DNA from 3 places in the Mesorhizobium sp. P2_D1 genome. Region 2 is predicted to be linked to each of the others. Evidence: riboswitches for the same ligand, from Rfam matches in the RefSeq annotation. Region 2 holds a riboswitch; each other region holds the start of a gene.
What was found. A riboswitch is a leader RNA that binds a small molecule or an ion and turns the genes downstream of it on or off. The one in region 2 is predicted to bind cobalamin.
Positions count from the first base shown of each region.

Region 1 (2,256 bases), on a different contig from region 2:
CTGGGGCACGGCCGGCGCGACGCGCTGATCGGCAGTGGTCGCCGGCGCGGCATCGAAGCCGTTGAGGCGCGCCACGGTCGATTTGAGCGACGCTTCACCTTGTCCGCAAAAGGTCTCGCTCATGATCAGTTCCGGCAGTGGCAAGCGGCGGCCCCAGCCATGTGCTTCGAGGTCCGGCTTTGGCGCGAACTCAGAAACTCGACCGACGCAGAGATAGGCGACCGGCGTCACATGCTCGGGAATTGACAGCAGGCTTTTCAATGCCTGCGCCTCGATGATGCTGACCCAGCCGACTCCGACACCCTCGGCGCGCGCCGCCAGCCAGAAATTCTGCACCGCGCAGACCGTGCTGTAGAGGTCCATCTCCGGATTGTGCCAGCGCCCCAGTGGCGAACCCTTCGAGCGCTGCCGGTCGCAGGTGATGCAGATGTTGAGCGCGCTTTCGCAGATGCCTTCCAGCTTGAGCTTGCGGTAAAGCGCCTGTCGCTCTTCCGCGATGGCCGGCAGTTCCTGTTCACGCGCCGCCAGGAACAGGTCACGCACTTTTTCCCGTCGCTCGGCATCGCGAATAACTATGAAATTCCAAGGCTGCATGAAGCCGACCGAGGGCGCATGGTGAGCTGCAAGCAGCAGCCGCGCCAGCACCTCATCGTCGAGCGCGGTTGGCAGGAAATGGCTACGCACGTCGCGCCGCGTGAACATGGCGCGATAGACCGCATCGCGCGCATTCTGGTCAAATCCGTCGCCAACAGAGGCGGTCATGTGTTCCGGCATCGCGTGTCCCCTTGCGATTGCAATCCATTTCATCCGCCTGACCATGCGGATGACGATGCCTGCCAGGCCGGTCTTCTGGCTCGGGATCAACCCGCGTCCGGTGCCTTCCCGTCATCGACAGTGGCATTTACCGGCGCGGTCCCCCTTACAGCGTTGGGCACGCCACGGAGTTCAACCGTGTTCCCGATTCTCCCGCTTGCGGCGGGCACCAGGCAGTGGCAGCGACCTTACGCCGAAGCGCTGACGACGCCAATGCCTGCAGCGACACCGATGGACGCATGTGTGATTTTCCCCAGCCATCAGGCCACAACGCATGGCCATCGCGACGTCGGGGCACTAGATAGGGAGGATGGCCACACGTCTCTATACCCATCCGATCTTCCTTGAACACATCACGCCGCCCGGTCACCCCGAGCGGCCGGACCGGTTGCGCGCCATCGAACGGGTGCTCGACGATGAGGCTTTTGTCGGGCTCGATCGCATCAAGGCGCCTGAAGGCGACGAGGCCACCATTCTCTACGCGCATCCCGCCGATTTCGTCGCCCGCGTCCGCGCCGCCATTCCCGACGAGGGCATCGCCCGCATCGACGCCGACACGTCAGTCAGCCCGAAGAGCTGGCAAGCGGCCATAACCGCGATCGGCGCCGCCAACGCCGCCGTAGACGATGTCTTTGCCGGCCGCGCCGACAATGTCTTCGTCGCCGCACGGCCGCCCGGCCACCATGCCGAAAAAACCACGGCCATGGGCTTCTGCCTCTTCAACACGGCGGCGATCGCCGCGCGCTACGCGCAGAAGAAACATGGCGTCGAGCGCGTTGCGGTCGTCGACTGGGACGTGCATCACGGCAACGGCACGCAGGACATTTTCTGGGACGATCCGTCGGTGCTCTATTGCTCGACGCACCAGATGCCGCTTTATCCCGGCACCGGGGCGAAGAGCGAAACCGGCGCCGGCAACATCGTCAACGCGCCGCTGGCGCCGCAGACCGGCAGCGAGGTTTTTCGTGATGCCTTGCTGTCGCGTATCCTGCCGGCGCTCGACAATTTCGCGCCCGACCTGATCATCATTTCGGCGGGGTTCGACGCGCACCATCGCGATCCGCTGGCCGAAATCAACCTGACAGAGGATGATTTCGACTGGGCGACCGGCCAGCTTATGCAGCGCGCCACGCGCCACAGCGGCAACCGGCTCGTCAGCCTGCTAGAGGGTGGCTACGATCTGCAGGGACTGGCATTTTCGGTCGCCGCCCATGTCGGGCGACTGATGAAAGGATGAATGATGGCTGGTGAGACCAACGAAGACGTCAAGGCGATGAGCTTCGAGCAGGCACTCGATGCGCTGGAAAAGATCGTCGATGATCTGGAGCGTGGCGACGTGCCGCTCGACCAGTCGATCAGGATCTATGAGCGCGGCGAGGCGCTGAAGGCGCATTGCGACCGGCTGCTGAAGGCCGCCGAGGACAAGGTCGAGAAGATCAGGCT
Region 1 covers NZ_JBFUDZ010000006.1:31,545-33,800, forward strand. The annotation lists gene AC1D0I_RS07430 (hypothetical protein) at 1-28, shown strand, start outside; partial or broken gene bluB (5,6-dimethylbenzimidazole synthase) at 145-819, opposite strand; cobalamin riboswitch at 823-1,002, opposite strand; gene AC1D0I_RS07440 (histone deacetylase family protein) at 1,124-2,050, shown strand; gene AC1D0I_RS07445 (exodeoxyribonuclease VII small subunit) at 2,054-2,256, shown strand, end outside.
Region 1: another riboswitch for cobalamin. It lies ahead of bluB (5,6-dimethylbenzimidazole synthase); the one in region 2 lies ahead of AC1D0I_RS13055 (CbtB domain-containing protein).

Region 2 (2,256 bases):
CGTCATGGCGACCCATCAGGCCGCGGCCATAGATCGGCACCAGCCGCGACAGGTCCTTGTGGACGCCTGGACAATGCAGGCACTCGTTGAAGTTTTCCCAAAAGATCTTCCAGTTGCAGTTCATCACCTTGCGCAGCACATGGCCGGTAACAAGCGTTTCCAGCGGCCAGTTGGCGAGACTGCCGGACGCCGGATCGAAGGAGGTTTCCGCCGAGCCGGCGGCGTCCTCCTGCAGATTGACGAAGACAAAACCGCGCCACACGGAGAGCGCCACGCGATAGAGCGGATGATTTGCCTTGTCGAAGCCTTCCGGCAGCGACTTCGACGGCACGCGCACGAGGTCTCCGCGCAGCGAATAGGACCAGGCGTGGTAGGGGCAGGTGATGAGCCGCGCCTTCAGCCGGCCTTCGCCTTCCTGGCAAAGCTGCGAGCCGCGATGGCGGCAAGTGTTGTGAAAAGCGCGCAGTTCGCCGGTCTCGTCGCGGAGCACGACGATTTCCTGCGTGCCGACGCGGAAGGTGCGGAATGAAAGCGGCTGCGCAAGGTCGGCCTCGCGGCAGACGAGCAACCAGCTTTTGTACCAGATGGCGTCGAGATCGCGCTGATAACTGTCCGCATCCCAATAGGCCGACGATGGCAGCGTCGGTTCGGCCCGGGTCAGGCCGTTGTAGGGATCGCGCTCGCTGGCAATGGGCTGCATGGCTGGCTTCCTGTGGACTTGTCAGCCGACACCCGACCACGGGAATTGTCAATTGTTGTGCCGGAGACCCGATTTATCTGGATGGCGCAATCGCGCTGGTTGTCGGCGGAATTTGGTTTGCCGGTCGCGACGATTTTCCCTATAGTCGCGCTTGTCGTCGGTTCCGTTTGGAGCCAAGAGGGAATGCGGTGCGGGCGGACTTGTTGCCCAATGCCGTGGCTGCCCCCGCAACTGTGTGCGGTAGTCCTCTCCATATGCCACTGAAGGTTTCTCTTCGGGAAGGTGGGGAAGGGCGCTGATCCGCGAGCCAGGAGACCTGCCGGCGACAGGAAACTGACTTCGATGCCCTCGGGTGGAGGGTGAAAGGACAAGACATGACTACCGCTTCCGTCTCCCTCGGCGCCTCCGTCTCCTCGCAGTCGCGCTTCATGCAGCTTGCACTCGTGGCGCTGATCGGCATCTTCGTCGTCGGCTTTGTCGGCTTCTCGCATATCGATGCGGTCCACAATGCGGCTCACGACTATCGCCATTCGATGGCGTTTCCCTGCCACTGACGAGGATTTGACATCATGAACCTGTTTCGCAACGTCGTGTTCATCGCGGCGATCGCAGGGCTCGTGGCCGGCGTCGTTCTCGCCTGCCTGCAGGCCTATGCCACCGTGCCGCTGATCCTCAAGGCGGAAGTCTACGAACAGGCCGGCGGCGGCCACCACCATGACCATGCCGCTCCGGCCGCAACCGATACCAATGCCATGAGCACGGCCGCTCCGGCGGGGAATGCCATGAGTTCTGCCGCCCCGGCGCCGGCGGAAGCAGCCGCGCCGGCCGCGGAAGACGAAGGCTGGGCACCGGCCGACGGTTTCGAGCGTTTCGCCTTCAGCGTTGTCGCCAATATCGTCACCGGCATCGGTTTTGCGCTGATCCTGGTCGCGGTTTCCGAATTCGCCGGCGGCATCGGCAATTGGCGCCAGGGCGTGTTCTGGGGCCTGGCCGGCTTTGCCGTGTTCACGTTGGCACCGGGCCTCGGCCTGCCACCGGAATTGCCCGCGATGCCGGCGGCCGATCTCACGCAGCGCCAGATCTGGTGGTGGGCAACCGTGGTGGCGACCGCGGCGGGTCTCGGCCTGATTGCGTTCCGCAAGTCGCTGCCGCTCGCGATCCTTGCCGTCCTGCTGATCGTCGCGCCGCATATTGTCGGCGCACCGCAGCCCGACAGTTTCGAGACGCCGATCCCTGAAGGCCTGCACCACGAGTTCGTGGTGGCGGTCACTGTGACCAACCTGGTGTTCTGGCTGGTGCTCGGCGCCGTCGTCGGCGTGGTGCGCGGCCGCTTCACCGGCACAGCGACCAGCCTGCGCGACAGCTTTGCCTGATCGCAGCAAGCTGACCTTCATCATCGGCGGTGCGCGCTCTGGCAAGAGCGCGCATGCCGAAACCCTGGCGACGGTTTTGCCCTCGCCATGGACCTATATCGCCACGGCGCAAGCCTATGATGACGAGATGCGTGAGCGCATCGCGTTGCACCGCTCCCGGCGCGGCCAGGGCTGGGCGACCAT
Region 2 covers NZ_JBFUDZ010000014.1:75,113-77,368, reverse strand. The annotation lists gene AC1D0I_RS13060 (aromatic ring-hydroxylating oxygenase subunit alpha) at 1-700, opposite strand, end outside; cobalamin riboswitch at 842-1,038, shown strand; gene AC1D0I_RS13055 (CbtB domain-containing protein) at 1,075-1,254, shown strand; gene AC1D0I_RS13050 (CbtA family protein) at 1,270-2,073, shown strand; gene cobU (bifunctional adenosylcobinamide kinase/adenosylcobinamide-phosphate guanylyltransferase) at 2,066-2,256, shown strand, end outside.

Region 3 (2,256 bases), on a different contig from region 2:
GAATCGGCTGTTAGTTGTTGCCGAAGAGGTTACGGTTGCTACCCTGGGCAGGCGTCTGAGCAGCCGGCTCCGACTTCTTGGTCGAAGCGGTGTACGAGCTGTCGACAGCAGCGGTGGCTGCCGGGGCATTCGAACCATAGTGGTCGCTGTTCGCGAAGGCGCTGCCGGAAATGGCCAGAAGGGCGGCGGCAGTGAGGATAATCTTTTTCATTTTTTGGTACTCCAGTATTTCTTATTTTTGCCGTCCGTCTAGCGGCGTGTCTTGGGAAGAAATCGCGTCGTTCGGACAGTCCCGATGTGGGAGAGCCATCCAGCCATTGCCAATCACGAAGTTGTTCCACGTGGACCAAGAATCCACCACTTGAAATTGTGCCACGGGTTTCCACACTCAATGTTTTTCTAAGTTATATCAAATAGTTGTACGAAGTAGGCACCCCGATCACCAACTGTGTCGGAGGCCCAGCGTTCACACGTCCTGCACGCACCGTCAACAGAAACGAACCGTTCGGTTCGATTTTAGCGGCAGCTAATAGTCACTTTTCGATACCTTTGACCTTTTTTGCTTCCTGGCAAGGGGTCGGATTCGGCTAGATTGGAGCCGGCTATGGTTACCCAAGAGAAAGGCTTCCGCTTCGCGATCGCCGACCGGAACGTTTCGCAAGCGTGTCGCGCCGCATGGATACGATGTCGTTTTCATGCCGATGACGCGCCCGCGATCGTGATTAGATCATGTCATCTCAGGTGCCGCTTCGTGACGACGAGGCGGAGAATTGGGAAGCCGGTCAGAATCCGGCGCTGCCCCCGCAACGGTGGTGGAGTTCAAGTCGCAACGGGAGACCACTGGGCAAACGCCTGGGAAGGTGTCGCGATGGTCCGCAAGGACAACTCCAGAGCCCGGAAACCAGCCCGAGATGTCTAGACTCGACTGATCGCGGTGGGCGGTCAAGAGGCGGATAGTGCATGTCCGGCGCATCGCCGGCCTGCGTCCAATCCTTCCTCCGTCACCACCAGTTCAGTCCTTAGAAACGAGGACAGGACATGGATGCTCGCAACGACATGCTGAGGCTCTTGAGTGGCCGGCGGCAAGGCTTTTCACTGGAACAGCCCTTCTACACCGATCCAGACTATTTCAAGCTCGACATGGAGCTGATCTGGTATCGCGACTGGCTGTTCATCGGTCATGATTGCGAGCTGCCGAAGCCGGGCAGCTACATCACGGCGCAGATTGGCGACTATCCAGTCGTGCTTGTCCGCGACCAGAAGGGCAATATCAACGCCTTCCACAATTCCTGCCGCCATCGCGGCAGCCGCGTCTGCAATTCCGACAAAGGCACGGCGGCAAAGCTGGTCTGCCCCTATCACCAATGGACCTACGAGCTGGACGGAAGGCTCTTGTTTGCCAGGCAGATGGCCGACAGTTTCGACAAGAGCCAGTTCGGCTTGAAGCCAGTCGCCTGCCAAAGCGTCGGTGGCTACATTTTCATCTGCCTTGCCAAGGAGCCGGCGGATTTCGCACCGATGCGCGCAATGATCGAGCCCTACCTTTTGCCGCACCGGCTGCGCGAAGCCAAGGTGGCGTTCGAGTCGACCACTGTCGAGAAGGGCAACTGGAAGCTGGTCTGGGAAAACAACCGCGAGTGCTATCATTGCGCCGGCAATCATCCGGAGCTCTGCAAGACGTTTCCAGAGGCACCCACGGTGACCGGCGTGCAAGGCGCCGACAGCGACCCGGAAATGCTTGCGCACTGGGCGAAATGCGAAGCGGCCGGCCTGCCGAGCAAATTCCGCATCGACCCGGCCGGACAGTACCGCGCCACCCGCGCGCCGCTGCTGCGCGATGCCGTCAGCTACACGATGACGGGAAAGCGTGCAGTCAAGAAGAACCTGTCCGACGGCGTTTCAACCGACCGCATCGGCTCCTTGCTGCTCTATCACTATCCGACGACCTGGAACCACATTCTGGGCGACCACGCCGTCACCTTCCGGGTGTTGCCGATCAGCGCCACGGAGACCGCGGTGACGACCAAATGGCTGGTTCACAAGGATGCGGTCGAAGGCGTCGATTACGATCTCGACGAACTCACACACGTCTGGACCGAGACGAACGACCAGGACCGGCGGATCGTCGAGGAAAACGCCTTCGGCATCCTGTCGCCCGCCTACGAGCCCGGCCCATATTCGGAGCTGCATGAGGGTGGCGTCATCCAGTTCGTCGAGTGGTACGCGTCGTTCATCGGCCCGCGCCTTGCCGAAGGC
Region 3 covers NZ_JBFUDZ010000002.1:21,403-23,658, forward strand. The annotation lists gene AC1D0I_RS02615 (DUF680 domain-containing protein) at 11-211, opposite strand; cobalamin riboswitch at 723-924, shown strand; gene AC1D0I_RS02620 (aromatic ring-hydroxylating oxygenase subunit alpha) at 1,039-2,256, shown strand, end outside.
Region 3: another riboswitch for cobalamin. It lies ahead of AC1D0I_RS02620 (aromatic ring-hydroxylating oxygenase subunit alpha); the one in region 2 lies ahead of AC1D0I_RS13055 (CbtB domain-containing protein).